DNA from 2 places in the Halobacillus shinanisalinarum genome. Region 1 is predicted to be linked to the other one. Evidence: a T-box and tRNA genes for the amino acid it is inferred to sense, from the RefSeq annotation. Region 1 holds a T-box; the other holds one or more tRNA genes.
What was found. The T-box of region 1 lies ahead of argS (arginine--tRNA ligase). A T-box ahead of a tRNA ligase gene usually reads a tRNA of that ligase, here a tRNA-Arg.
Positions count from the first base shown of each region.

Region 1 (15,342 bases):
AATACATCTCTTTGGGGCGAGGCCATGACAGGTAGGAGTGGTCAAGTATCCGGCATCTAAATCAACGGCTTCTAGATCAGTGAAAAAATAAAAATAGAGAGGAAAAAATCAGGCTGTCGAGACTTTCACGACAGCCTGATCATGCTTTTCCCCAAGGTATGGTTTTCTTTTATGACGGAGAGGATTCACTTGAAACATCACTCGGTTTTGCTCTTTTTACAAAAAGAGTAATGATAAAGCCGATTAAAGCAACAGCGAAAGCTATGAAATAAACTAGTTCAACTCCGGCGACGGTAGATTGCATGATCGCGTTCTCCGAAGTGGGATTTGTGGCGTTGGCCAAAAAACTTTCTTTTCTAGTTGTCATAATACTGATAAACACGGATACCCCGATCGCACCAGATACAGGCTGCAATGTATTCATAATTGCGGTTCCATGCGGATAGAGCTGTTTTGGAAGCTGATTCAACCCATTCGTCTGAGCCGGCATCATAATCGCTGATACGGATAGCATTAACAGCATGTAGCTAATAACAATGACGTAAATCGGTGTCGTTGCCTCGACACGACTGAGTGAAAACATCGTGGCTGTTAAGACAGCGGCGGCCGGAATCATTAATTTTCTAGGACCAAATTTGTCAAAAAGTTTTCCCATCACGGGGGACATCAGTCCGTTTAATAAGCTGCCTGGCAATAGGACAAGTCCTGCCGTGGCAGCAGTTAACGCGAGAGGTCCTTGCATAAACATCGGTAAAATAATTTCGGATGAGAACATTGCCATGATAACAATAATAAACAACAGAAGGGCCAACGTGAACATGGGGTATTTAAAGACACGGACATCGAGAAGTGGCTCTTCTAATTTCAACTGCCTGATTGTAAAAAAGGCCAGGGAGATAAAACCAACAACAATGAAGGTCAATACTTGCGGATCAAGAAATCCTGAATCCCCTTCACCGGCAAAGCTGAATCCAAGGACCACTCCACCGAATCCAACCGTTGAAAGCAAGATCGATAGAATATCAACCTTAGGCTTTGTGACTTCACCGACATTTTTCAAAAATTTGTAGGCAAAGACCATGGAAAACAGTGCAAATGGAATGACCGTAATAAATAGAAATCTCCAGCCCAAATGTTCCACAATAATCCCTGACAATGTCGGTCCAATCGCAGGGGCGAACATGATCACAAGACCGATCATTCCCATAACCGTTCCACGGCGTTCAGGCGGGAAGATAAGTAAGAAGGTGTTAAAGATAATCGGTATGAGCAGCCCTGTTCCAACAGCTTGAACAAGGCGACCTGTTAGTAAGATAGAAAAGGTAGGTGCCATCGCACAAATGACTGTTCCAATTGTAAATACTGTCATCGTCCCCATAAACATTTGCCTCGTAGTAAAGGTTTGCAGCAGTAGTGCTGAAATCGGAATGAGAATACCCATCACAAGCATGAATCCAGTCACCATCCACTGTACGGTTGTTGCAGATAGGCTGAACTCTGCCATTAAGGTTGTTAATGCAATGTTAAGTAATGTCTCGTTTAAAATGGCAAAAAAAGCACCTACAATTAGTGAGATCATTACAGGTTTAACGCTGAAGTTTGGATCATCAGCAAGAAATTCATATTTTGTAGTCGTTGTTCCTTCCATAGATATGCTCCTTTATTTAGGTTCCTAACAAAATACCATTATAACGGAAAGCAACGACCAAAATATACATTTTTGCTTAATTATTTTCGATCCCCTTTATAATAAAGTCGACCTGATCCCGCGGTTGCTGGATTTCGATATAACGATCTTCCTGTTCCATCCAATCCTGCCAGAAAGATAATGCCTCTTGTCCATCCCGTTCAAGTCCCCGCTTAAGCCGGACTTCTCGAGGGCACTCGACCCAGACCGTATAATCATAGTAAGACCTAAGCTGATCACGTGCAGCATAGCAGCCTTCAACAACAATAACGCCCGAAGGAGAAATATGATGCCATTCTGCAAGCTCGTCATGATCCCAGTCATAGCGCTGATAGTCAGTGGGGGACTTTTCCGACAAAGGTTTGATCACTTGGTTGAGCACACGTTTCCAATCAAAATGCCCGCCAATGTCTGTATCTCCTTGCGTTCGTGGGAAGGGAGGTAGAAGTCATCCATATGAACGACAACCCCCTCTGGTACCATCGATAAAAAATGCGCAGCCATAGTGCTTTTGCCCGCACCGCCACAGCCATCAATCCCAACGAGTAAGAGGTCTTTCTTATTATTTTTCAACCACTCCATTAGACGATCCCCTCTACATTTTATTTGGTGTTTGAATCCCGAGTAAACGCAGCCCTTCTTTGATCACGAGTGAAAAGCCGTGAACCAACGTTAAACGCGCATCCAGCTGATCCTCCTGCAATATTCGTGTCCCCGCATAATACTTATTGAACGTTTTGGCTGCATCAAGCAAATATCTCGCGACTTTCGATGGATCGTATTCCGTATAAGCCTTTTCAACAATATCAGGAAAATGACGCAACTGTTTTACTAAAGGCCATGCCTCGGAATCATCAAGAGAAACATCTGCTTTATCAAGCTTAAACTCACCCTTATCAAGTATCGACTGAGCTCGCACATACGCATACTGCAAATATGGTGCCGTATCACCTTCAAACGTCAACATATCCTCAAGCGAAAACTCCACATCATTACGACGATCATGCTTTAAATCATGAAAGATGACCGCCCCAGCCCCGACCTGCTTTGCCACTAGATCCTTATCAGCTAAACCAGGATTCTTCTCCTCAATATTCGCTTTTGCTCGTTCAATAGCCTCCTTTAGAACCTCCTCTAATAAAATCGTTTTACCTCTCCTGGTCGACATTTTTGTTCCGTTCTGAAGCATCATCCCAAACGAAATGTGTTTAATATCTTGGGCCCAAGGGAGGTTCAATTTCTTTAATACATGCTTGATCTGCTGGAAGTGGAGCGTCTGCTCATGGCCGACCACATAGAGTGCTTCGTCAAATTTATAGCTGTGATAGCGATCGATGGCAGCTGTTAAATCACGGGTAGCATAAATCGTTGTTCCATCGCTTTTCATAATTAAACAAGGAGGAAGGCTTTCCTTATCTAAAGGTACCACCTTAGCACCGTCTGATTCCGCTAATAATCCCTTATCCTTTAATAAATCAACGGTTGTATCCATTTTGTCATTGTAATAGGCTTCTCCGCGTGTGAGATCGAACGATACACCGAGCAGGTTATAGATCTTGTTGAACTCTGTTAATGAGGCATCTTTGAACCACTTCCAAAGCTCAATGGCTTCAGGGTCATTCTGTTCAAGTTTCTTAAACCAATCGCGGCCTTCCTCAATAAGCGAAGGGTTTTGCTTTGATTCTTCATGAAATTTGACATAAATCTTTGTTAGCTCAGGGAGTGGGGTTGCACGTACTAGTTCCTCATTCCCCCACTTTTTATAAGCAGCGAGCAGCTTGCCAAATTGCGTACCATAGTCACCGATATAGTTGATTTTCACCGTTTCATAGCCACATTTATCCGCTAAATTGGCAAGCGCATTACCGATGACGGTCGAGCGCAAGTGTCCCATAGAAAAGGGTTTAGCAATATTAGGTGCAGACATATCGAGCACAACGTTTTTGTTTGCCCCAAACTCATGAGAGCCATAATCTGTGCCTGATGTTAATAGTTGTTTAAGCGTATGTTCAGTAACGAAGCGCTGATTGAGGAAGATGTTGATATACCCTCCGGTTGGTTGAACGCTCGCAAATAAATCATGTTTCAATCGTGGTGCAAGTTGACCAGCAATTTTGGCGGGGGGCTGACGAAACGATTTGGCTAGTTGAAAACATGGGAACGCCAAATCGCCGAGTTCTTCCTGCTTCGGAATTTCAATGAGCGAGTGCACCCAGTCGCGGCTGTACTCTTCTCCTAGTAGGTGGGATAGCTGTAAGGCAAGGACGTGTTTTTCCATGGTTAATTCCTCCTCTTAAATATAAAAAAACCTCGTCTCATTGAAGAGACGAGGTTTGGGCTCGCGGTACCACTCTTATAGCTGCAAAACAACCACTTGAAGTTGGTAACGGGGATCATCCCCGGCGTGCTCCTACTATGTTTCGGAGCGGCTTCTCAAAAGTCCGGTTCACTGATGGATAGTCGGCCAGGCTTGCACCATTCCTGACTCGCTAAGCGACTTCCCAAAAGTTACTCTCTTTATCGCTGAATTTAGGTATTGTTCAGATTATAGCGGAGTGTTGTGTGGAATGCAATGTTTTTTCGAATAGTTGTTTTACCTTTTGGCACACTAAGAAAGCGAGGAGGATGTTTATGGATTGGGATTGGATATGGAAAGCCGTTTTAATTATTGTTGTAGGTACCTTAATTTTAAGAATCGCAGGGAGAAAGTCGATATCTCAGATGACGTTAGCACAAACGGTGATTATGATTGGGATTGGTTCATTATTGATTCAGCCTGTAGCAGGAAAAAATGTTTGGACAACGTTTGGCGTTGGTGCAGTACTTGTGCTTACATTAGTCGTTATTGAGTATGGACAAGTGAAAATGAATTGGTTTGAGAAGTTTATTACTGGACAGTCTGTGTCGATTATTAAGAATGGACAGCTCGACGAAAAAAACTTAAAAAAGCTCCGGTTTACTGTGGATCAGCTTGAAATGAAGCTAAGACAGCAGAATGTTTCGACTATTAGTGATTTGAAATCAGCGACACTTGAGCCGAATGGCCAAGTCGGTTATGAACTGATGGAGAACAAAAAACCTGCCACCAAACAGGACATAGAAGATATGAAGAAAGAAATTTTAAGTCTCAAGAATGCTTTAGGATCAAATGTTGGTATGCAGGAGTCCCCTAAATCAACTGGTAATGATATTTTTAAAGAAGTAGAAGATAAAGGACGTAATCAAAATCCACCACAACAGCTTCAGTAAACAATTGTGCAGATTATTTTCTACTATATAAATATATAGTCATGGAAGAGACGATAGATAAACAGGTCATCGGCACCGATTTTGGCAGAGCATGTATTAGAAATAAGAGTAACAGAGTGATGGCCGTAAGTTTTTTCTTAATAGAGTTTGTACAAAAAATCACCAAATGATAAGAGACGAATCTCTCCGTTGGCTCGCTTTTGAGGAGCGAGTGCACCTGCGTCTGCGAGCCTATTTAATTCGGTGCAAGGCAGCGAAGAAGGATGTTCTCTGAAGTTGCCTCGATACTCACGTATCCTTAAGCAGGAGTGGAACTTCTACTAAAACCGGTCCTGTGCAAGTCCGTTCCTTGGAAAAGAAGGACACGTTTCCTGCGTGCGAGGCCAATTCGGTAAAGGTTTTACTTGGTGCTCTGGAACGACGCCGCCTCGATCTTCTTGCGACGCACAAGGACGTGTTAGTGTCGACATTGCTCGCATGTCGTGGCGATTTTGTCTATCTTCTAATTTGGCAACTTTTTGAACTCTCACTTATAATATAAGATTGTTCCTTGGTTGAACGAGATTCCTCATATGTACACCTATAGGCACATTGTAACGGTTTTAGCCATTATTTAGGGTGAAATCTCGATTAGGACTTGCTACAATGGGAGTTAATGAATGAGGTGACGAGTATGAGAAAAGTCCAAACGATCGAGGAGGTTCAGGCTGTCATTAATGATGAACTGCTTTCATTCGTTTACATCTCCAGCCAAGGCTGCTCAGTTTGCCACAGCCTGCTCCCCCAAATTGAGAAACTTCTTGAAGAGTATCCTCGTTTCGCATCGATCCATGTGGATGCTAATGAGGTTAAAGCTATTGCAGGAACATACATTGTATTTACAGTTCCTGCCGTGATCGTCTTTTCAAAAGGAAAGGAACTGTTTCGTAAAGCGCGTTTTGTGCCAATGGAAAAATTAAACCAGCAATTAGCCAAATACAGTCAATTTATATAGGAGTAAGAACAATTACCCGAATGCTAATAGCATCGGTTTTTTTGTGGTCTTGTTTAATTTTTGTAATATTAGGATAACTCACATAACTGTATGGTTATTAGAAAAAATAATCTCCATATATTCGCGTGAGACGTAATTATTTGCGGTGAGAGAGGATGAATCGCAAATATCTCTCCATGAAACCGCTTACGCTCACTAATTGGAGTTTATAAGCATGACTTGCCTTTAAACCCTTGATATACATTTCGCAAGTGTTATTATGAAAAACGTCATATTAAAGAGCGAACAAAAAACGCGAACGGGAGAGATTAACTCATATGATCAAACAAACGATTGCTTTTCTAGGTGCAGGATCTATGGCGGAAGCGATGATTTCTGGAATGGTTGATTCCGGGAACATTCCTGCAGAACAAATTATTGTTACGAATAGAAGTAATCAAGATCGTCTAAATGAGATTCAAGATAAATACGGTGTACGGACAGTTTTAAAAGATGACTTAAATTTTTCAGAAGTAGATCAATTTATTTTAGCAATGAAGCCAAAAGACATTGATGCGGTTCTTGAAGATTTAAGACATAAAATCACACCCAATCAAGTGCTTGTATCTGTACTTGCAGGTATTTCCACTTCTTATATGGAAGAGCGTCTGAATGAAGAACAGCAAGTGATTCGTGTGATGCCGAATACGTCAAGCATGCTTAGGGAATCAGCAACAGCTGTTTGCCCAGGACATTTTGCTGCGATGGATAACGTGCTCGTGGCTAAAGAATTATTGAAATCAATTGGAGAAGTGTTTGTGATTGAAGAAGATAAAATGGACGTTTTCACAGGGATTGCAGGGAGCGGACCAGCTTACTTCTATTATTTAATGGAACACATTGAGGAAACAGGAAGTGCTGAGGGCTTAGATCGTGAAACATTACGAGAAATTGGTGCGCAAACACTGCTTGGAGCGGCGAAAATGATGTTAGAACAAGATATTACTCCATCTGAGCTTCGTGAGAATGTCACTTCACCTAACGGAACAACAGCAGCGGGGCTTGATGCCCTAAATCGTGCCGGTGGAGGAACAGCCATCTCGGAAGCAATTAAAGGCGCTGCCGGCCGTTCAAAGGAAATGAGTAAAGAATTAGAAGGAATGTTAGTAGGACAAAAATAAATAAATCAGTCGTCGACCCATACAGGTAGAACAACACGTAGTAATAGGAGTGATAAGTTGGTTAACGATACAAATAAGAAACGCGTAGTCATAAAAATTGGAAGTAGTTCATTAACAAGTCTTCATGGTGAGATCAGTCGACGTAAGCTAGAGAAGCTTGTCGATGAAGTTGTCCGCCTTAAAGATGATGGTCATGAGGTGCTTCTGGTATCTTCAGGAGCCGTTGCAGCAGGGTATCGTAAACTTGGATGCTTATCACGCCCAGAGTCATTACCAGAAAAGCAAGCCGCTGCTTCGATAGGTCAAGGATTGTTAATGGAATCATACTCCGATCTCTTTTTGTCCCATGGGTATATGGGTTCGCAAATCCTAATTACACGCAGCGACTTCTCTGATGAAAGCAGATATAATAACGCACGTAACACGATTAATGTACTCCTCGAACGCGGGATTATCCCAATTGTTAACGAAAATGATACGATCACGATCGACCGATTGAAATTTGGAGATAATGACACGTTATCCGCGAAAGTAGCAGGTCTTGTTGATGCGGATGATCTGGTCATCCTATCTGATATAGATGGTCTTTATGATGCAGATCCTCGAAAAGATGAAAATGCTCAATTACTTGATCGGGTTCACGAAATCACACCAGAGATCGAGGCTGCAGCTGGCGATCCGGGAAGTGAAGTAGGAACAGGGGGCATGAAATCTAAAATTGATGCCTTCAAGATTGCAATGGCCTCAGGGATTTCCTCTTTCCTAGGAAAAGCCAGCACAGACGGGATTGTTTATAATGCCGTTTATGGCAAAGCAATTGGAACTTACTTTGAACCAACTTCAGAACAAGAGAACTTAAACCAGAAAAAGCAATGGATTGCGTTTAACTCTGGACCTGAAGGCGATGTTACGATTGATCACACCGCCCGTGAAACCATCGTAGGTATGAAGGAAAGTCTTTTGCCAATGAACGTTCATCATGTAACCGGCCGTTTCAAAAAAGGAGCCGTCGTGCGTATTCATGACTTGGATGGGGAAGAAGTGGGACTCGGTGTCGTCAATTATTCTTCAGAACAAATGAAAGAAATGATCGGCTTAACTGAACCAGAACTTGAATCCTATGAACTTGCAGCCATTGAAAGTAAAGATCTAGTCTGTCACTTAGAAGTTTCATTGCCGGTAGGTGTTTAGGAAAATTAACCTTTTTCTCGCAGGAAGTTTTAACGGTTTCAAAAATATCAAGGAGGTCTTGGATGACACTAACAAAAAGCAATGTGAACGTTGAGGCACAAGCGATTGAAGCGAAAAAAGCATCAAAAAAACTAATGGTACTTTCCACCGAAGAAAAGAATGAAGCACTTATCCACTTAGCAGATTTTTTAGAAAAAGAATATGAAACGATTTTAACAGCTAACGAAAAAGATCTTGAGAACGGGCGCGAGAAAGGTTTTTCTGAAGCGTTTATGGATCGACTTTCTTTATCAAAAGAACGCGTGGAGGATTTTGCTAAAGGTTTGCGTGAAGTAGCTAAGCTTGATGATCCAACGGGCAGCATTCTTTCTGATTGGACACTAGAGAATGGTCTCCAAGTTGAAAAAGTAACCGTGCCCCTTGGTGTCATCGGTATGATTTATGAAGCACGCCCGAACGTAACTGTTGATGCGACAGGGCTTGCCCTTAAGTCTGGCAATGCCATTATTCTTAAAGGTGGTTCTTCCGCCATCAACTCTAACCAGGCGATCGTTGACGTGATGCACAAAGGGCTTGCTGAAACGAAGATTCCGAGTGAAGCTGTTCAATTCATCGCAAGTACTGACCGCGCGGCAACAAATCAACTTTTTACAATGAAAGAACATGTGGATGTCCTGATCCCGCGTGGCGGCGGAAAGCTGATCCAGGCGGTGGTTGAAAACGCAACAGTCCCTGTACTTGAAACAGGCGTTGGTAACTGCCACATTTACGTGGATAAGGACGCCAATGTAGAAAAAGCGATCAACATTTTAGTTAATGCCAAGACAGACCGCCCTGCTGTATGTAATGCAGCCGAAACGCTCGTCGTTCATAAAGACTGGCTTGAGCGAAACAGCGAGGCCTTAGTCGATGCCCTGCAAAAAAATAACATCAGTGTTCATGGCGATGAACACGTCATGACAGTTATTCCAGGAGCTGTCCTCGCAGGCGAAGAAGACTGGGCTAATGAATATCTAAGCACAGATATCGCTGTAAAATCAGTTGATGACATTACTGAAGCGATCGCACACATTGAAACGTATGGCACGAAGCATTCGGAAGCGATCGTAACTGAAGATAAAAAAGCATCGCGAACCTTCTTGAATCTCGTTGATGCCGCAGCGCTTTACCACAATGCGTCAACACGCTTCACAGATGGCAGCGCCCTAGGCTTTGGCGCAGAAATTGGAATCTCTACCCAGAAATTGCATGCCCGCGGCCCAATGGGATTGCCAGCACTAACGACGATTAAATTCCTAATGAAGGGCGACGGCCAAATTCGATAAAGGTTTTGATTAAATGGAAGGGAAACGATAGGTTTCTCTTCCATTTTTGTATTTTGTTTGAGCTGGGTGATGATTGTACTCTAACGGTAAGGGATTTGTTCTTAATTTTTCAAATACACCTCCCCGAAGTAAATTTAAATCCTATCCGCCTACATTTTGGATATACCCTCCTACGTTTTTTATAAACAATTATTCTCCAAAATTATGCATCAAAAGATTTATAAAACTGTTGATTGTTACGGTTTTATGACGAATATATAGTTATATAGACTTATTTTGTTGAAAACTCATAATAATAGAAATAGGATTGAGATAATGGTGATTGGTTTCTATTGCTATTCGAAAAAATTTCAGCTTCTTAATTTATGAAATATTTTTAAAGATTTTTAGATAATAATAATTAAAAACAAGTTTGAGGATTATTTTTAGGGGTAAAGAATTAAGGTAAAGGAAACGTGAGTATGGATTTCATTGCTTACTGTGAATTTACACCTATTACTTATTTGGAAAGAGAGGGTATTATGTCTGATAAAAACAATCGTAAACGGATGACGACCAACCAAGGTGTACCTATTTCTGACAACCAAAATTCCAAAACAGCAGGTAGAAATGGTCCTATTCTAATGGAAGACTACCAAATGATAGAGAAGATTGCTCATTTTGACCGTGAGCGAATTCCTGAACGTGTCGTTCACGCCAGAGGTGCAGGGGCGCACGGTGTCTTTGTTACGAAAAATAGTATGAAAAAATATACAAAGGCCGATTTCTTACAGGAAGAGGGAAAGGAAACACCCGTTTTCACCCGTTTTTCAACTGTAATTCACGGAAAACACTCTCCTGAGACAGCACGTGATCCTCGTGGTTTCTCTGTTAAATTTTACACAGATGAAGGGAACTATGACTTCGTTGGAAACACACTTCCAATATTCTTTATTCGTGATGCCATTAAATTCCCTGATGTTATTCATTCCTTAAAACCGAATCCTGTGACAAACGTTCAAGATCCTGCACGTTACTGGGATTTCATGTCCTTGTCCCCAGAAACAACAAACATGATGCTTCATTTATTTACTGATGAAGGAATCCCGGCAACGTACCGTAACATGCGAGGATCAAGTGTCCATTCCTTCAAGTGGTACAATGAACAAGGTGAAACATTCTATATTAAACTTCGCTGGGTAACGAGGCAAGGGATGAAAAATTTAACTCCTGATGCTGCTCAGGAAGTGCAAGGCAAGGACTTTAACCATGCAACGGTTGATTTGTATAATGCCATTGAAGCAGGAGATTATCCTGAGTGGGATCTCTATGTTCAAGTTCTTCGCCCTGATGAATTGGATGACTTTGACTTTAACCCTCTTGATGCGACGAAGGACTGGTTGGAAGAGGATATACCTTGGGAACTTGTTGGTACAATGACATTAAATAAAAATGTCGATAACTTCTTTGAAGAAACAGAGCAAGTCGGCTTTAACCCAGGTGTACTCGTGCCTGGAATGATGCCTTCTGAAGACCAACTGCTTCAAGGTCGTTTATTCTCGTATTCTGATACGCAACGCCACCGCGTTGGGCCGAACTATCAGCAGCTGCCTATTAATCGACCTAAAGTTGATGTGAGTAATAATCAGCAGGAAGGCTTCATGGCACGGGATACTGGGATCGGCCATACAAACTATGAACCTAACAGTGCCGAGGGTGAACCAGCGCCTGTTGAAGGGTATGAAGAGCCCGCCCAGCCGCTAAGCGGTGAAATCGAACGTTCCATCATTGATAAACCCAACTATTACGGTCAAGCTGGACGTATTTATAGAAGCTACGATCAGGAGAAGAAGGATGCATTAGTCCGGAACCTTCTTGGTGATTTTGACCAGATTAAAGACCGCAACATCGTAGGTCGCGCGATCGCCAATTTCTATCAGGCTGATGAAAGTCTAGGTAAATTGCTTGCTGAAAATTCTAAGATCGATTTAGATGAATATGTAGGACGGAAAGTCTAACCCTGGTTAACCTTGCTTCCCTTAGATGGGAGGCAGGGTTTTATTTTGTTTGGATGTTGTTTGGCATTCTAACTCAGTTGGCTGTCTACTAACACAGAAAATAAACCTCATTAAATACCATGAGAACTAATGAGGTTTCCACAAGAGCTTTCTATGTAAAGTATCACTTATTTTCTTCTATTTCTTGCTTAACTCCTTTTTTGAAAAAATTATATATGGTAGTGTTTAACCTTATTTAAGATGGGTATGGGTTCTGTACGTAGGAAAGTTCCCCTCAGAAACCCAGTAATAATAGCAGCAACCATGAAATCGGCTTCGAAGAGATCATTTTTTGACAAGGAGTGTTTTTTTAAATGAAAGACCTTTATCCTTCCAGAAAAAATACCAAGCCGGAAATTATGAAACGAAAGGATCCTGTGATTCACACAGATCGATCTAAAGATGCTCAAGCTCCTATCTCAAAGAGGCAGCTTGACTTTTATGAGGAAAATGGTTTTTTACAGATTGAGAATTTCTTCTCTGAACAGGAAGTATCTGAAATGCAAAAAGGCATTTTTGAGCTTCAAGGTGAAAGTAGTGATGTGAGTTCAGAAAAAGTGATTCGTGAACCTGAAAGTGATGAAATCAGATCGATTTTTCACGTACATCAAGATGATGATTATTTCAAGAAAGTAGTAAACGATCAACGCTTGCTTGATATCGTAAACCATCTTCTCGGAAGCGATGTGTACATCCACCAATCTCGAATCAATTATAAGCCAGGGTTTACAGGGAAAGAATTTGATTGGCATTCTGATTTTGAAACATGGCATGTAGAGGATGGAATGCCGCGGATGAGGGGTGTCAGTCTATCAATCGCCTTGTCTGATAACTATACATTCAACGGGCCTTTAATGCTGATACCTGGGTCCCATAACTACTATGTTAGCTGCATAGGAGAAACACCAGACAACAACTACAAAGAATCATTGAAAAGACAAAAGCTTGGAGTTCCTGATCATGATAGTTTAAGATGGCTCGCTGATCAAGGCGGTGGTATTTCCGTGCCCACGGGAGCAGCAGGTTCTATCACCTTATTTGAAAGCAATACCATGCATGGTTCAAACGGCAATATTACACCATATAGCCGCAACAACTTATTCATGGTTTATAATAGCGTGGAAAACCAACTGGTTAAGCCATATTCAGGAGGGGAGAAGCGTCCTGAATTCATCGCTGTACGAGATGGTGCCCCAACATTAAGCAGTAGTAGGTAAAGAGATATGGGGAACTTTCCTAAAGGTATTACTGGCTATAAAATGGGCTGTTTCAAAACGGGGTAAAGCAGTCCTTTTGAAACAGCCCTTATTAGGTGGATTACTGAAAAGTGAGACAGTTGCGAAGTGAGTTTTCAGTAACCTATTTTTTGATAATATTAATCAGTTTCAAATTGAGTAACAAAATAATTATGAGGAAAGGGTAGATTAGCCCGGAGAACTAGATGTGCCATTGATCACTATGATAAAAAATCCCTACCTCCAAAAGTAAAAGCTCATAAGTCACTGAGAAGATTGACCAAGCCAATATGTAAAAAGATTTTGTGGTTAGCCCTTTACTGTTAGGGAAAATTTATAACCAATATGTTTACAGCTAGATAGACACCAAAAATGAATAGAAGCGTTTCAAAGTCTGCCCCCTTGTCAAAGTATCCATATAGGTTATATCTAGGATCAAGATAAGTATCGACAATCAGTTGGAGAGAGACGGTAAAATAGGACTGTGCCATATATATCTAACTATGTCACTCTCTTAGGTACAAAAAAAGCTGTTAAATGGAATATGGCTACAGTTATAAGTAAAAGGTCATTATATTCCCTTTTTAGGATTAATCCTGAACAGAACCATTTTATATTAGAGATGATGTTACCTGTCTTTTTTTGTGAGGCCTAATTATCGAGACTATACTGTAACGGAGCAGGATAATAGTGGTTATCAATTTCTTTCGCACTGTTGTAATTTTGTTTAGGCTGTACAGATGGTTAAAGACTTAGGGGTGCATATGGATGTGTCGAAAAGAGGGATGGAAGCTGATCAAGCTCTTTCTCTTATGTCTTATACCTATCTAACTCAGTTCCTACAGCTTTCAGTACATCCAGTTTAAGTTGTTTCTTTTGCTCCAATATGTCCTTACTATATCCTGCCTGTAGCTGACTCATGGCTTTTGATATATCCTCTAGGTCCGCATAGGCTTCCTGTCCTAACGCCTGTAGATCAGTAACTTTGTTATGCTCCATAGGTATTCAGCTCCTTAAACTTTAGTCCTGCCGTATTATGCCCCAATTAAGAATAGATATGCATAGGGCGAGCGAAGTTTTTTTGTTTTGGTTTTATATAAATTAAGATATAATATTTGAAGAGTTATAATAATTTATTTTTACCCTAAACAGAGCATTCAACAGTCCGTCATACAGAAAAAACAGTCTCTCTCATGTGCTGGCAAGGCTGAGAGTTATTTTTTATGCTTACATAATTGTTGATATAGGAAGTGGTTCTTGTGGCAAAAGCAAACGATGATAGGATAGGTGAAACAGGATACACGCCAAAGGATAGGCCTTTTTGGATGGCCATCGTGGCATTGACGGTCGCCTCATTTATGACGTTCTCCAATATATATATGGTACAGCCGATTCTACCTCAATTTGTTGACGAGTTCGGTGTAAACGCGACTGTATCAAGTTTGCTGCTTTCATTAACGATCTTTTCTTTAATTTTAGGATTGTTATTTTTCGGACTCATGTCTGATAGATGGGGAAGAGTAGCGTTAATGAAAGGAACGATCCTGCTTTCCATTATTCCGTTACTCATTATTCCTTTTTTAGAATCGTTTACAATGATTTTGATTTTACGTTTTATTCAAGGTTTTTTTGCTGCTGGACTTCCCGCAGCTGCAATTGCCTATATTGGAGAAGAATTTGAGCAGCGAAGTATTCGGATAGGGATCTCCTTTTATATTGCCAGTAATGCTGTTGGTGGCATGTTTGGCAGGGTATTTGTAGGTTACCTGACGGAGCAGAGTTCCTGGCAAACAGCCATCTGGTTCTTATTTGCAATAGAAACAGTCTTTTTCCTAGCTTTTTTATTTCTGTTACCAAAATCTAAGAATTTTGAATCGAGTAAACTCCCTGTTAAAGAAGACTTGGCTATGATGTTTATCCATTTGAAAAATAGAAACCTCATTCCAGCCTTTTATATGGGAGTTGTTATTCAATTGGCATTTACAGGAGTTTGGACTTATTTGCCGTTTTATTTAATGGGTGATCCTTATTACTTGTCCATTGGGACCATTACGGTAGCTTATTTTGCTTATGGAATGGGACTGGTCGGTTCGCCGCTTGCCAGTAAACTATCCCTTACCTTTGATTTAAGTAAGATTATCATGATTAGTGCAGCAGTGATGCTGACAGGTATAGTCATAACAATATTACCGACTGTGCCGTTAGTATATACTGGACTTATTCTCATGTGTCTCGGCTTCTTTGTGATTCATTCGATGATGGCATGGCTGGTTAATCAGCAGGCAACTCATCACAAGGGAGGGGCTTCCAGCCTATATCTCGTTAGTTATTACATCGGCGTTTCAGGGGGCGGCACCATTACAGGTCTCTTATGGAGTCGGTGGGGCTGGATAGGAGTAATTTCGCTCGCTGTTCTAGTCATTCCGGGTGTGTTGTGGGGAAAAAGAACTTATCTAAGTACAAAC
Region 1 covers NZ_CP095074.1:3,810,973-3,826,314, forward strand. The annotation lists gene MUO14_RS18790 (hypothetical protein) at 1-1, opposite strand, end outside; gene MUO14_RS18795 (DHA2 family efflux MFS transporter permease subunit) at 170-1,648, opposite strand; gene MUO14_RS18800 (uridine kinase family protein) at 1,725-2,045, opposite strand; gene MUO14_RS18805 (hypothetical protein) at 2,054-2,269, opposite strand; gene argS (arginine--tRNA ligase) at 2,283-3,965, opposite strand; T-box leader at 4,007-4,220, opposite strand; gene MUO14_RS18815 (DUF421 domain-containing protein) at 4,319-4,936, shown strand; gene MUO14_RS18820 (thioredoxin family protein) at 5,610-5,930, shown strand; gene proC (pyrroline-5-carboxylate reductase) at 6,248-7,090, shown strand; gene proB (glutamate 5-kinase) at 7,148-8,281, shown strand; gene MUO14_RS18835 (glutamate-5-semialdehyde dehydrogenase) at 8,344-9,606, shown strand; gene MUO14_RS18840 (catalase) at 10,128-11,603, shown strand; gene thpD (ectoine hydroxylase) at 11,957-12,859, shown strand; gene MUO14_RS18850 (hypothetical protein) at 13,688-13,876, opposite strand; gene MUO14_RS18855 (MFS transporter) at 14,137-15,342, shown strand, end outside.

Region 2 (15,342 bases), 1.3 Mb from region 1:
ATTCCAAATATAGTCAATTTGTAAAATAATTATTATACCATGAAAACTAACAGTCTGTCAAAATTACTCATATATGCCTATCGACAAATAGTTGCTCCTGAATCCGCTCAAGTCCATCGCGAATCTTTGAAGCTCGAATTTCCCCCACACCATCCACTTCAACCAATTCTTTTACGGAGGCCTGAACAATCTCGTTTAATGTACCAAATCTCCCAACTAAATGTTCGATGATTACAACAGGAAGTCGTGGAATGCGGTGTAATATTCTATACCCCCTCGGATAGATAGGGTCAGTCATTTTTTTAGTGGACGAATAGCCTAGCAGCTTCAGCACCTGTTCATCCGATAATAACTCCGCATTTGCCCCTTCCTGCATTTTCCGCAGGATATAATATGGTTCATAGTCCGGACGCTTGCTATAATCTTTCAATAAAAACTTTGCATCCTCTTCAATATTTGAAACAAGCTCTGTAAGCTGAAGTTGAATTAGGCGGCCTTCTGTTCCAAGCTCGTTCACATAGTTCAAAATTTCTGTTTTAATCCTTAAAACCATTTCGATCCGGTGAACGACCTGAACGACCTCTGAAAAAGATACCATATCTTCAAATTCCATCGCGCCTAAATTCGTCACACTTTGATCTAACACATTTTTATATTTTTCAAGCGTCTGAATTGCCTGATTCGCTTTTGTCAAAATCACACCAATATCTTTAAGTGAATACCGTAAAGGCCCTTTATAAAGAGTAATAACATTTCTCCTCTGGGAAATCGCAATGACCAAATGGCCGGTTTGCTTCGCCACTCGCTCTGCTGTGCGGTGGCGCATACCCGTTTCAGTTGAAAGGATATCGGGATCAGGCATAAGCTGTGCATTGGCATAAAGGATCTTCGCACCCTCATCATTCAAAATTAACGCTCCATCCATTTTTGCCAGTTCATACAAATGAGCGGGGCTGAAACGTGATTGGATATGAAAACCGCCATCCACCAACCCTTGAATCTCATCCCCATACCCCACAACAATAAGTCCACCCGTTTTCGCACGTAATACATTGTCAATACCATCACGAATTGGTGTGCCGGGGGCTACAAATTTAAGAATCTCTCCGATGCCGTTATCATTTGTCTCTTGTAACTCCATTTACCGCTCCCCCAATGTGACCTGCATAGCTTCTTGGACAGTGTTGACACCGATTACCTCAATCCCATGTGGCGGTGTCCAGCCATCTAAGTTCTTCTTTGGAATAATGACGCGTTTAAAACCGAGCTTGTTTGCCTCCTGAACCCGTTGTTCAACACGTGCTACTCTTCTTATCTCACCCGTTAACCCGACTTCACCTACGACTACATCATCACCATTCGAGGCCTGATCACGGAAGCTTGAAGCAATGCTTAAGGCTACTCCCAAATCAATCGCAGGTTCATCCAGCTTGACCCCACCTGCCACCTTTACATAGGCATCCTGATTCTGAAGCAGCAAACCTGCCCGCTTTTCTAATACAGCCATTAATAAAGGCACGCGGTTCGTATCAAGTCCTGTAGCCATCCTTCTAGGGTTTCCATAAGATGTCGGGGAAATTAACGCCTGGATCTCAACTAATACAGGCCTTGTACCTTCCATAGAGGCTACAACAATCGATCCTGCAGCTCCCTGAGACCTCTCCTCAAGAAAAATCTCCGATGGATTCAGAACCTCTTCCAGGCCCTTCTCCTTCATTTCAAAAATTCCCATCTCATGTGTACTGCCAAAACGGTTCTTGACACTACGTAAAATCCGAAAGGTATGATGTCTTTCTCCCTCAAAATAAAGGACGGCATCGACCATATGTTCTAGTAAACGCGGTCCTGCAATTGAGCCCTCTTTTGTCACATGGCCGACAATAAAAATTGGAATACCTTTACTCTTAGCTATTCTCATCAGCTGGCTTGTGCATTCACGAACTTGCGACACACTCCCTGGCGCTGAAGTAACATCCTCCTTAAATATGGTTTGAATGGAGTCAATCACTACAAACTTAGGATCAATCGCCTCTATTTGACTTACCACATCATGTAAATTAGTTTCTGGTAGTACATAGAGCTCTTCAGACTTGATCCCGAGGCGTTCAGCACGCAGCTTCGTTTGACGAGAGGATTCCTCACCTGAAATATACAAAACCGGGAGTTGTTTATTAGCAATTTGTGCGGAAACTTGAAGTAGTAATGTTGATTTCCCGATACCCGGATCGCCACCAATCAAAACCAAAGATCCAGCAACAATACCTCCACCAAGCACTCGGTTTAATTCAGGCATATCTGTAGCAAGACGTGGTTCTTTCTCTGATTTAATCGCTGTAATTTTCTCAGGCTTAGTCGATGACGAAGAATTGGTTTGAAAAACGTGTCTAGAGTTTGAGGCCGTAGCTGATACCTCCTCCACTAGTGTATTCCACTGGTGGCAGCCCGGACATTTCCCCATCCATTTTGGCGTTTCATAACCACATTCCTGACAAACAAATTTTGTCTTTCTCTTTGCCAAGGAAATCGTCCCCTCTCTCTTACTATTTTATACGATAAACATTGTGAAAAAGTTTCATATTGATATCAATTATATTAAACTGCTCTTACTAAGAGCATAGCTGATACAGAAAAAAATCGGAAGGCAAATACCTTCCGATTGTAAAACATTCATATTCTCTTCAAATTTAAGGCCTTATTTTGCTTCTTGTTGAACATGAACCATAAATTCCTTATCGTCATTTAGGTCAATTTTAACCTTTTGACCTTTTTGAATATTCTCTTTTAATAACTCTTCAGATAAAAGGTCTTCAACGTTTTTCTGAATGGAGCGGCGCAATGGTCTTGCCCCGTATTCCGGATCGAAGCCTTTTTCTGCAATATGCTCGATAGCTTTTTCAGTTAAAGTAAAGTCGATCTCTTGATCTAATAATCGTTTTCTCAAATGTTCTGCCATCAAGGTTACGATATCTTTCATATGCTTCTTCTCTAGAGAGTGGAAGACAATTGTTTCATCAATTCTATTTAAGAACTCTGGACGGAATGCCTTCTTCAACTCATCAGTAACTTTAGACTTCATATCTTTATAGTCCTGTCCTGAATCGTCCATAGAAAATCCGAGATATTTATTTCTCTTAAGCTCCTGGGCACCAACGTTAGATGTCATAATGAGAACGGTGTTGCGGAAATCAATAACGCGTCCTTTAGAGTCAGTTAAGCGGCCATCCTCAAGCACTTGTAGAAGAATGTTAAATACTTCAGGATGGGCCTTCTCAACTTCGTCCAACAGGATAACAGAATAGGGTTTATTCCGTACCTTCTCAGTGAGCTGACCACCTTCATCATAACCTACATAACCTGGAGGTGAACCTACAAGTCGGGACGTGCTGTGTTTTTCCATATATTCGGACATATCGATACGAATCATTGCATCTTCTTCCCCAAACATACTCTCAGCCAACGCACGGGCAAGTTCAGTTTTACCTACACCAGTAGGCCCTAGGAAAATGAACGAGCCAATCGGACGTTTCGGATCCTTTAGACCTGCGCGGGCACGGCGAATCGCTTTAGATATCGCTCGGACTGCTTCTTCCTGACCAATGATGCGATTATGAAGAGTATCCTCTAGATGCAGCAACCGCTCACTCTCATCTTTTGTCATTTTTTCTACAGGAACACCTGTCCATGTCGATACAATGGATGCTATATCCTCAACAGTGACCTCTGAATCTTCTTGGCCTTGCTTCTCTTTCCATTCATCCTTAGTCTGATCAAGCTCATCACGTAAATGCTGCTCATTATCTCTTAGTGATGCCGCCTTTTCAAATTCTTGACTTTGCACGGCTGCATCCTTTTCTTTCCGCACTTCTTCCAGTTTCTGTTCAAGCTCTTTTAAGTTTGGTGGTGCAGTATAAGAGCGAAGGCGAACTTTTGATGCCGCTTCATCAATTAAGTCAATCGCCTTATCCGGCAGGAAGCGGTCAGAAATATAACGATCTGAGAAACGAACGGCAGACTCAATAGAATCATCTGTAATTGACACTCTATGGTGAGCTTCGTAACGATCACGCAGCCCTTTTAAAATTTGAACAGATTCTTCGAGTGTTGGTTCACCTACTTGAATCGGCTGGAAACGGCGTTCAAGCGCTGCATCCTTCTCAATATACTTTTTATATTCGTCTAGCGTTGTGGCACCAATACATTGCAATTCACCGCGTGCAAGGGAAGGTTTTAGAATATTAGAAGCATCAATCGCTCCTTCAGCACCACCTGCACCAATTAAAGTATGGAGTTCATCAATGAATAAAATGATATTTCCTGCCTGACGAATTTCCTCCATTACCTTTTTCAACCGGTCCTCAAATTCTCCACGGTATTTCGTGCCTGCAACAACGGTTCCCATATCAAGTGTCATGACTCGTTTATCACGCAAAATCTCCGGTATTTCATTGTTCATGATTTGCTGGGCCAAACCTTCAGCAATCGCCGTTTTACCTACACCAGGTTCCCCAACAAGGACAGGATTATTCTTTGTACGACGACTTAACACTTGAATAACACGCTCTATTTCCTTGCTACGACCAATCACTGGATCGATGTTGCCTTCTTTAGCAATAGCTGTTAAGTCACGCGCAAGTGAGTCAAGAGTCGGTGTATTCGCATTAGCTGATTGCGCACCGCCAGTGCCGCCACGACGATTCTGACCACCAGTTGATTCGTTATTACCAAGTAACTGCAATACTTGCTGGCGGGCTTTATTTAGGCTGACCCCTAAATTATTTAATACACGAGCTGCAACGCCCTCTCCTTCACGAATAAGACCCAGAAGAATATGCTCTGTACCCACATAAGAATGACCTAACTTGCGAGCTTCATCCATTGATAACTCAATCACTTTTTTTGCACGTGGAGTGTAGTGTATCGTTTGTGATACCTTTTCACCCTTACCGATTAATTTTTCAACTTCTTGCTGAATCTTGCTTGATTCGAGGCTTAAGGCTGTTAAAGATTTAGCAGCAATTCCCTCTCCTTCACTTACTAACCCTAATAAAATATGCTCTGTTCCAATGTTGTTATGACCTAATCGAACCGCTTCTTCTTGTGCTAAAGCAAGTACTTTTTGTGCTCGTTCAGTAAATCGTCCAAACATCATGGACACAACCTCCTTGCATTTATTCTTTATTTTCTAATTGTAATCTTTCACGAATTAGTGAAGCTCTTCTAATATCTCGCTCAGACGGAGACAATGTTTCTTTTGCATACTGCTGCAGAAATCCAGGTTGTGTTAATACCATTAACTCATTGAGGATCGTTTTTGGCACATGATCTATAAATCCAAGATCAATACCCAGCCTAAGGTCGGATAAACATTTAGCAGCCTCTTTAGACTCTATGATTCGACCATACTTTAGAACACCATACGAGCGAAAAATTCGATCCTCAAGCTGTATGCCTGAGCGGTGCATCAAAGTTTGTCTTGCCCTTCGCTCCTGATCAATCAGCTGTTTTACTACACTATGAAGATCCTCTACGATATCTTCTTCAGATTTCCCTAGTGTAATTTGATTTGATATTTGAAAAATACTCCCTACAGCTTCACTGCCTTCTCCATAAATTCCCCGTACGACTAAACCAAGCTGGTTAATAGCCGGGGTCATTCGGTTAATCTGCTGTGTTAAAGCAAGAGCCGGAAGGTGCATCATTACCGACGCTCTCATCCCAGTACCAACGTTTGTAGGGCAAGCCGTTAAATAACCACGTTTTTCATCAAACGCATAATCAATCTTTTCCTCCAGCCAATCATCAAGCTGTGATGCCTGCTCTAAAGCCCTGTCAAGTTGAAAGCCCGGGAAATATAACTGTATGCGAATATGATCCTCTTCATTAATCATAATTGATACCTGTTCATTTTGAGAAATTAAAGAAGCAGAGTGTTCTGAGTTGTCCGTTAAATGCGGGCTAATTAAATGCTTCTCTACTAGAACCCTTTTCTCAATAGGCTGCAGATCACTCATTTTAACTATTTCAAAACCTTTATAATCCCTAAACGACTCGCTGCGAAATTCTTCATTGAAAAAATTTAATACTTTTTCCAGATTATCTTCGGAAGAAATCGTCGGGAACGGAATATTTGAGAAGTTACGCGCTAATCGAATGCGGCTGCTCAAAACAATATCACTATCCGGTCCATCTTGTTTCATCCATGGACTAATCGCTTCATTCATAAATTGCTGTAATGACATTAGCTCTCCCCCTCCTCTCTGTCTTGGAGTTGGTCATCCAAAGAGCGAATTTCATCTCTAAGCTTGGCAGCTTCTTCAAACTCTTCCTGTTCGATTAACCGCTGCAGCTCAGATTTATATTGATCCTTTTGACGCCTAAGGTGCAAGTTACCCCCTTCACGCCTGGGGATTTTCCCATCATGGTGTGTATTACCGCTATGCACACGGCGGAGAATTGGATTGAGCCGTTCGTCAAATGTCTTATAACATTCAGCACAACCAAACTTTCCTGCCCTGGCAAATTCTTTAAAAGTTAAGCCGCATTTCGGACATTTAAGCTGCTCTTTAGGTTGCTGAGTACCCGTTTGCTGACCATTGGGAGATTGTTTTGGTTCGAAATTAAATAGACCAGTCAATAAATCGTTTAGTGTAAAGTTTTCTTCATGGTCATGCATATATCCTTTTTCCTTCGCACATTGTTCACAAACATGAACTTCAGTCTTCTCCCCATTCATTAGTTGTGTCAAATGAACGGTGGCAGCACGGTTATGGCATCGCTGGCATTCCATAACATTCTCTCCCTTCTATATTAGCTTGTGTATTTCAGGGTGAACAGCATAGCCGTAAGAATCCTTGAGCGGACCTCGTCCCTTAGAGGAAGGGGGAAAGCGAGAACTTCACGATCTATTGCACTGACCATCATACGTGCTTCACGGCTCGTAATGCTGTTATTTTCAAGTAATCTTTCGATAATGTCTATTGCTATAGATTGAGAAACCTTTGGATGAATGAGCTGTACAATATCATCAATCATCTTTGCTTCAGATCGGTGTTGAACACGGCGTATCCGAATATAACCGCCGCCTCCACGTTTACTTTCAACTATATAACCTTTTTCCACAGTGAAACGTGTTTTAATCACATAATTAATTTGTGAGGGAACACATTGAAACCGATCAGCAATTTCACTCCTCTTAATTTCAATAGCTTTCTTTTCATTATTATCTAAAATATTCTTTAAATACTCTTCTATGATGTCGGATATATTCCGCATCTTCCCTCCCCCTCTTTTGACTTTGACTATCTTTGACTATAATTTTATTATACTCATTTTAAATACATTCGCAAATAAAAAGTTTGTGTGTTTACACCTCTCATCATTCCCTAATCAGATAAAGGTTAAAACAAAAAACTATACGATTTTCTCGTATAGTTTCCTTTATCTTCTTTGTTCAACCTGAAGGACATTATCGACTTTTGATAACTTTTCAAGTAAAGAAATCTCATTAATCTTTTGTCCTTTGGTAATTTGAATAAGAATATTTTTAGTTTTATTATTTAAATTTTCAATTTCCACCTTTTGCAGCGAAATACCTTCCTCATCAAATATGCCGAGTAACTTACTTGTTTCGATTCTCTCATCTGCCAGGAGCACATATGAATTTTTGAAATAGCCACTAAAGTACTTTTTCTCCAAATTATTTAAAAAGATGAGACTCAATAGAACTAAAATCGTAGCGAGTACAGCAACATCATACATGCCGGCACCGACAACTAAGCCCAATCCAGCAACTGTCCATATAGATGCTGCTGTCGTGAGTCCGCGGATCGTCATCCCATTAACAATAATTGTTCCAGCTCCTAAGAAACCAATCCCACTAATAACGTAGGAAGGGAGACGGGATGGGTCAAAACGAACATTATCATGATCACTAATAAATTCTTCAAAGCCATATAATGATAGAAGCATCATAAGACAAGAACCGATGCCGACAAGTATATGGGTGCGAAATCCTGCGGAATGATTTTTCAACTCCCGCTCAAATCCTATAATCCCTGATAAAAGTAACGCAATAAATAAGCGGATAAAAAACAACTCTAAGTTATCATTGAATAAATCAAAATCGTCCATACCAATACCACCACCCCTTGTTCAGCAAATAATGTGTGACCTCACTATATTATTATATAGTAAAAAACCGGAAGCATATGCTTCCGGTTTACATTATAATGACGTGGCCGCGTCCTACTCTCACGGGGATCGACCCGACTACCATCGGCGCTGAAGAGCTTAACTACTGTGTTCGGCATGGGAACAGGTGTGACCTCTTCGCTCTCGCCACCACATCATAAAGTATGAGGGAAACCCTCAAAACTAGATAAGACAGGCAAGACCAAACGATTCAATTTTTGATATAGATAAGTCATCGATTGATTAGTATCCGTCAGCTTCACGTGTCACCACGCTTCGACCTCGGACCTATCGACCTCATCGTCTCTGAGGAATCTTACTTACTTGGCGTAAGGGGAAATCTCATCTCAAGGGGGCTTCATGCTTAGATGCTTTCAGCACTTATCCCGTCCACACGTAGCTACCCAGCGATGCTCCTGGCGGAACAACTGGTACACCAGCGGTGTGTCCATCCCGGTCCTCTCGTACTAAGGACAGCTCCTTTCAGATTTCCAACGCCCACGACGGATAGGGACCGAACTGTCTCACGACGTTCTGAACCCAGCTCGCGTACCGCTTTAATGGGCGAACAGCCCAACCCTTGGGACCGACTACAGCCCCAGGATGCGATGAGCCGACATCGAGGTGCCAAACCTCCCCGTCGATGTGGACTCTTGGGGGAGATAAGCCTGTTATCCCCGGGGTAGCTTTTATCCGTTGAGCGACGGCCCTTCCATACGGTACCGCCGGATCACTAAGCCCGACTTTCGTCCCTGCTCGACTTGTAGGTCTCGCAGTCAAGCTCCCTTGTGCCTTTACACTCTGCGAATGATTTCCAACCATTCTGAGGGAACCTTTGGGCGCCTCCGTTACTCTTTAGGAGGCGACCGCCCCAGTCAAACTGCCCACCTGACACTGTCTCCGAACCGGATCACGGTCCTGGGTTAGAATGTCCGTACAGCCAGGGTGGTATCCCACCAGCGCCTCCACCGAAGCTAGCGCTCCGGCTTCTCAGGCTCCCACCTATCCTGTACAAGCTGTACCAACATTCAATATCAGGCTACAGTAAAGCTCCACGGGGTCTTTCCGTCCTGTCGCGGGTAATGCGCATCTTCACGCATAGTATAATTTCACCGGGTCTCTCGTTGAGACAGTGCCCAAGTCGTTGCACCTTTCGTGCGGGTCGGAACTTACCCGACAAGGAATTTCGCTACCTTAGGACCGTTATAGTTACGGCCGCCGTTTACTGGGGCTTCGGTTCAACGCTTCGCGCCAAGCGCTAACGCATCCCCTTAACCTTCCAGCACCGGGCAGGTGTCAGCCCCTATACTTCGCCTTACGGCTTCGCAGAGACCTGTGTTTTTGGTAAACAGTCGCTTGGGCCTTTTCACTGCGGCTCCTCGGCAGAGGAGCACCCCTTCTCCCGAAGTTACGGGGTCATTTTGCCGAGTTCCTTAACGAGAGTTCTCCCGCTCACCTTAGGATTCTCTCCTCGCCTACCTGTGTTGGTTTGCGGTACGGGCGCCTCTTTCCTCACTAGAGGATTTTCTTGGCAGTGTGAAATCAGGAGCTTCGGTACTCTAGTTCCCTCCCCATCACAGCTTGACGTTGCCGAGCGGATTTGCCTGTCTCGACCGTCTCACTGCTTGGACGCACACATCCAGTGGTGCGCTCTCCTTATCCTCCTGCGTCCCCCCGTCGTTCAAACGGAAAGGAGGCGGTACAGGAATATCAACCTGTTGGCCATCGCCTACGCCTTTCGGCCTCGGCTTAGGTCCCGACTAACCCTGAGAGGACGAGCCTTCCTCAGGAAACCTTGGGCTTTCGGTGAAAGAGATTCTCACTCTTTTTTCGCTACTCATACCGGCATTCTCACTTCTAAGCGCTCCACCAGTCCTTACGGTCTGACTTCGCAGCCCTTAGAACGCTCTCCTACCACTGATCCCTAAGGATCAATCCGCAGCTTCGGTGGTGTGTTTAGCCCCGGTATATTTTCGGCGCAGCGTCACTCGACCAGTGAGCTATTACGCACTCTTTCAATGATGGCTGCTTCTAAGCCAACATCCTGGTTGTCTAAGCAACGCCACATCCTTTTCCACTTAACACACACTTGGGGACCTTAGCTGGCGGTCTGGGCTGTTTCCCTTTCGACCATGAACCTTATCACCCATGGTCTGACTCCCAGAACAAAGTCGTTGGCATTCGGAGTTTGACTGAATTCGGTAACCCGGTAGGGGCCCCTCGTCCAATCAGTGCTCTACCTCCAAGACTTTCTATTCTGAGGCTAGCCCTAAAGCTATTTCGGAGAGAACCAGCTATCTCCGTGTTCGATTGGCATTTCACCCCTACCCACACCTCATCCCCGCAATTTTCAACTTGCGTGGGTTCGGGCCTCCAGTCAGTGTTACCTGACCTTCACCCTGGACATGGGTAGATCACACGGTTTCGGGTCTACGACCGCCTACTGCTTCGCCCTATTCAGACTCGCTTTCGCTGCGGCTCCGCTGCTTTAGCTTAACCTTGCAGACGGTCGTAACTCGCCGGTTCATTCTACAAAAGGCACGCCGTCACCCATCAATGGGCTCCGACTACTTGTAGGCGCACGGTTTCAGGATCTCTTTCACTCCCCTTCCGGGGTGCTTTTCACCTTTCCCTCACGGTACTGGTTCACTATCGGTTACTAGGGAGTATTTAGCCTTGGGAGATGGTCCTCCCGGATTCCGACGGAATTCCTCGTGTTCCGCCGTACTCAGGATCCACTCCGGAGAAAAGAAGATGTCGACTACAGGGCTCTTACCTGCTCTGGCTGATCGTTCCAGATCGATTCATCTATCCTCTTTTTTTGTAACTCCAAAGGAGTGTCCTACAACCCCAGAAAGCAAGCTTTCTGGTTTGGGCTGTTTCCGTTTCGCTCGCCGCTACTTGGGAAATCGCGTTTGCTTTCTCTTCCTCCGGGTAATGAGATGTTTCAGTTCCCCGGGTCTGCCTTCCCTTACCTATGTATTCAGTAAAGGATCCTGCTCCATTACGAGCAGGGGGTTCCCCCATTCGGAAATCTTCGGTGCATAGCCTACTTACGGCTTCCCAAAGCATATCGGTGTTAGTCCCGTCCTTCATCGGCTCCTAGTACCAAGGCATCCACCGTGCGCCCTTATTCACTTAACTATTGTCGTCGTGAAAAGACGTTAAAAAATTGATGTTTGATGTCTTGTCATCCCGTGTCGATCTCTATCTAAAGAGGATCGTCACGTTCTGATTATCTTATCCAGTTTTCAAGGTTCACATTGAAAGATCGTTTGATCTCTCAAAACTGAACAACCAACCAGGTACGTCTTCCGTATGCGGCAGCTTCCCGACTTTCTCGAAAGAGAAAGAGGTCGCCTTGCATATGTCCTTAGAAAGGAGGTGATCCAGCCGCACCTTCCGATACGGCTACCTTGTTACGACTTCACCCCAATCATTGGCCCCACCTTCGGCGGCTGGCTCACATAATGTGTTACCTCACCGACTTCGGGTGTTGCCAACTCTCGTGGTGTGACGGGCGGTGTGTACAAGGCCCGGGAACGTATTCACCGCGGCATGCTGATCCGCGATTACTAGCGATTCCGGCTTCATGCAGGCGAGTTGCAGCCTGCAATCCGAACTGAGAATGGTTTTATGGGATTTGCTACACCTCGCGGCTTCGCTGCCCTTTGTACCATCCATTGTAGCACGTGTGTAGCCCAGGTCATAAGGGGCATGATGATTTGACGTCATCCCCGCCTTCCTCCGGTTTGTCACCGGCAGTCACCTTAGAGTGCCCAACTGAATGCTGGCAACTAAGATTAGGGGTTGCGCTCGTTGCGGGACTTAACCCAACATCTCACGACACGAGCTGACGACAACCATGCACCACCTGTCACTTGGTCCCCGAAGGGAAAACCCTATCTCTAGGGCGATCCAAGGATGTCAAGACCTGGTAAGGTTCTTCGCGTTGCTTCGAATTAAACCACATGCTCCACCGCTTGTGCGGGCCCCCGTCAATTCCTTTGAGTTTCAGCCTTGCGGCCGTACTCCCCAGGCGGAGTGCTTAATGCGTTAACTTCAGCACTAAGGGGTGGAAGCCCCCTAACACCTAGCACTCATCGTTTACGGCGTGGACTACCAGGGTATCTAATCCTGTTTGCTACCCACGCTTTCGCACCTCAGCGTCAGAAACAGACCAGAGAGTCGCCTTCGCCACTGGTGTTCCTCCACATATCTACGCATTTCACCGCTACACGTGGAATTCCACTCTCCTCTTCTGTCCTCAAGTTCCCCAGTTTCCAATGACCCTCCACGGTTGAGCCGTGGGCTTTCACATCAGACTTAAGGAACCGCCTGCGCGCGCTTTACGCCCAATAATTCCGGACAACGCTTGCCCCCTACGTATTACCGCGGCTGCTGGCACGTAGTTAGCCGGGGCTTCCTCGTTAGGTACCGTCAAGGTACCGCCCTGTTTGAACGGTACATGTTCTTCCCTAACAACAGAACTTTACGATCCGAAGACCTTCATCGTTCACGCGGCGTTGCTCCGTCAGACTTTCGTCCATTGCGGAAGATTCCCTACTGCTGCCTCCCGTAGGAGTCTGGGCCGTGTCTCAGTCCCAGTGTGGCCGATCACCCTCTCAGGTCGGCTACGCATCGTCGCCTTGGTGAGCCGTTACCTCACCAACTAGCTAATGCGCCGCGGGCCCATCTGTAAGTGATAGCTAGAAGCCATCTTTTACCTTCCTCTCATGCGAGATAAAGGATTACCCGGCATTAGCCCCGGTTTCCCGGAGTTATTCCGATCTTACAGGCAGGTTGCCCACGTGTTACTCACCCGTCCGCCGCTCATTCCACAGGCTTCACCCCCGAAGGGGATCCGCCTGCTTCCTGCGCTCGACTTGCATGTATTAGGCACGCCGCCAGCGTTCGTCCTGAGCCAGGATCAAACTCTCCATAAAAGTTAAAGTTTGACTTGCTCATTTGCACACCGAATGTGCTTGTTTGAATTCTCTCTATTTAATAGAAAGAATATATTGACGTACTGGTTGGTTCGTTCAGTTTTCAAAGATCAAAAATGGTGGAGCCTAGCGGGATCGAACCGCTGACCTCCTGCGTGCAAAGCAGGCGCTCTCCCAGCTGAGCTAAGGCCCCAAGTTGTAATGGTTAGAGAATGGTCGGGAAGACAGGATTCGAACCTGCGACCCCTTGGTCCCAAACCAAGTGCTCTACCAAGCTGAGCTACTTCCCGTAAAATAATGGCGCGCCCGAGAGGAGTCGAACCCCTAACCTTCTGATCCGTAGTCAGACGCTCTATCCAATTGAGCTACGGGCGCAAATAAAATTATGGTGCCGAGGGCCGGACTCGAACCGGCACGGTAGAAACCTACCGCAGGATTTTAAGTCCTGTGCGTCTGCCAATTCCGCCACCCCGGCTTGACAAGTTTGTTAGGTCTTTTAAATCTTATTAAGTATTATGGAGCGGAAGACGGGATTCGAACCCGCGACCCCCACCTTGGCAAGGTGGTGTTCTACCACTGAACTACTTCCGCATATAATGCGGGTGGAGGGACTTGAACCCCCACGCCGTGAAGCACTAGATCCTAAATCTAGCGTGTCTGCCAATTCCACCACACCCGCTAAAAAATGGTGAGCCATGGAGGGCTCGAACCTCCGACCCTCTGATTAAAAGTCAGATGCTCTACCAGCTGAGCTAATGGCTCTTAATAAAAACTAACTTATCGTTCATATATCAATGTTGAAAAGCGATCAATGGTGCCGGCCAGAGGACTTGAACCCCCAACCTACTGATTACAAATCAGTTGCTCTACCAGTTGAGCTAGGCCGGCAATCATGGTGGAGGATGCAGGGCTCGAACCTGCGACCCCTTGCTTGTAAGGCAAGTGCTCTCCCAGCTGAGCTAATCCTCCGGATTATGTAATAAGGCTTGGCAGCGTCCTACTCTCACGGGGATCGACCCGACTACCATCGGCGCTGAAGAGCTTAACTACTGTGTTCGGCATAGGAACAGGTGTGACCTCTTCGCTCTCGCCACCAAACCTTATTAATTTCAAGGACAAGATATATTATATTGCCCTTTCAGGGAAATTTCAAGAGTTTTTTTGAAAACCCTCAAAACTGGATAAGACAGGCAAGACCAAACGATTCAATTTTGATATAGATAAGTCATCGATTGATTAGTATCCGTCAGCTTCACGTGTCACCACGCTTCGACCTCGGACCTATCGACCTCATCGTCTCTGAGGAATCTTACTTACTTGGCGTAAGGGGAAATCTCATCTCAAGGGGGGGCTTCATGCTTAGATGCTTTCAGCACTTATCCCGTCCACACGTAGCTACCCAGCGATGCTCCTGGCGGAACAACTGGTACACCAGCGGTGTGTCCATCCCGGTCCTCTCGTACTAAGGACAGCTCCTTTCAGATTTCCAACGCCCACGACGGATAGGGACCGAACTGTCTCACGACGTTCTGAACCCAGCTCGCGTACCGCTTTAATGGGCGAACAGCCCAACCCTTGGGACCGACTACAGCCCCAGGATGCGATGAGCCGACATCGAGGTGCCAAACCTCCCCGTCGATGTGGACTCTTGGGGGAGATAAGCCTGTTATCCCCGGGGTAGCTTTTATCCGTTGAGCGACGGCCCTTCCATACGGTACCGCCGGATCACTAAGCCCGACTTTCGTCCCTGCTCGACTTGTAGGTCTCGCAGTCAAGCTCCCTTGTGCCTTTACACTCTGCGAATGATTTCCAACCATTCTGAGGGAACCTTTGGGCGCCTCCGTTACTCTTTAGGAGGCGACCGCCCCAGTCAAACTGCCCACCTGACACTGTCTCCGAACCGGATCACGGTCCTGGGTTAGAATGTCCGTACAGCCAGGGTGGTATCCCACCAGCGCCTCCACCGAAGCTAGCGCTCCGGCTTCTCAGGCTCCCACCTATCCTGTACAAGCTGTACCAACATTCAATATCAGGCTACAGTAAAGCTCCACGGGGTCTTTCCGTCCTGTCGCGGGTAATGCGCATCTTCACGCATAGTATAATTTCACCGGGTCTCTCGTTGAGACAGTGCCCAAGTCGTTGCACCTTTCGTGCGGGTCGGAACTTACCCGACAAGGAATTTCGCTACCTTAGGACCGTTATAGTT
Region 2 covers NZ_CP095074.1:2,496,217-2,511,558, reverse strand. The annotation lists gene disA (DNA integrity scanning diadenylate cyclase DisA) at 68-1,141, opposite strand; gene radA (DNA repair protein RadA) at 1,142-2,518, opposite strand; gene clpC (ATP-dependent protease ATP-binding subunit ClpC) at 2,693-5,149, opposite strand; gene MUO14_RS12375 (protein-arginine kinase McsB) at 5,169-6,239, opposite strand; gene MUO14_RS12370 (protein-arginine kinase activator protein McsA) at 6,239-6,787, opposite strand; gene MUO14_RS12365 (CtsR family transcriptional regulator) at 6,808-7,272, opposite strand; gene MUO14_RS12360 (MgtC/SapB family protein) at 7,438-8,130, opposite strand; rRNA gene rrf (5S ribosomal RNA) at 8,232-8,345, opposite strand; rRNA gene MUO14_RS12350 (23S ribosomal RNA) at 8,414-11,334, opposite strand; rRNA gene MUO14_RS12345 (16S ribosomal RNA) at 11,568-13,136, opposite strand; tRNA gene MUO14_RS12340 (tRNA-Ala) at 13,254-13,329, opposite strand; tRNA gene MUO14_RS12335 (tRNA-Pro) at 13,350-13,426, opposite strand; tRNA gene MUO14_RS12330 (tRNA-Arg) at 13,435-13,511, opposite strand; tRNA gene MUO14_RS12325 (tRNA-Leu) at 13,523-13,611, opposite strand; tRNA gene MUO14_RS12320 (tRNA-Gly) at 13,653-13,727, opposite strand; tRNA gene MUO14_RS12315 (tRNA-Leu) at 13,734-13,815, opposite strand; tRNA gene MUO14_RS12310 (tRNA-Lys) at 13,823-13,898, opposite strand; tRNA gene MUO14_RS12305 (tRNA-Thr) at 13,949-14,024, opposite strand; tRNA gene MUO14_RS12300 (tRNA-Val) at 14,030-14,105, opposite strand; rRNA gene rrf (5S ribosomal RNA) at 14,121-14,234, opposite strand; rRNA gene MUO14_RS12290 (23S ribosomal RNA) at 14,353-15,342, opposite strand, start outside.
Region 2: it has a tRNA-Arg gene. The T-box ahead of argS (arginine--tRNA ligase) is inferred to sense a tRNA for this amino acid. The anticodon was not compared.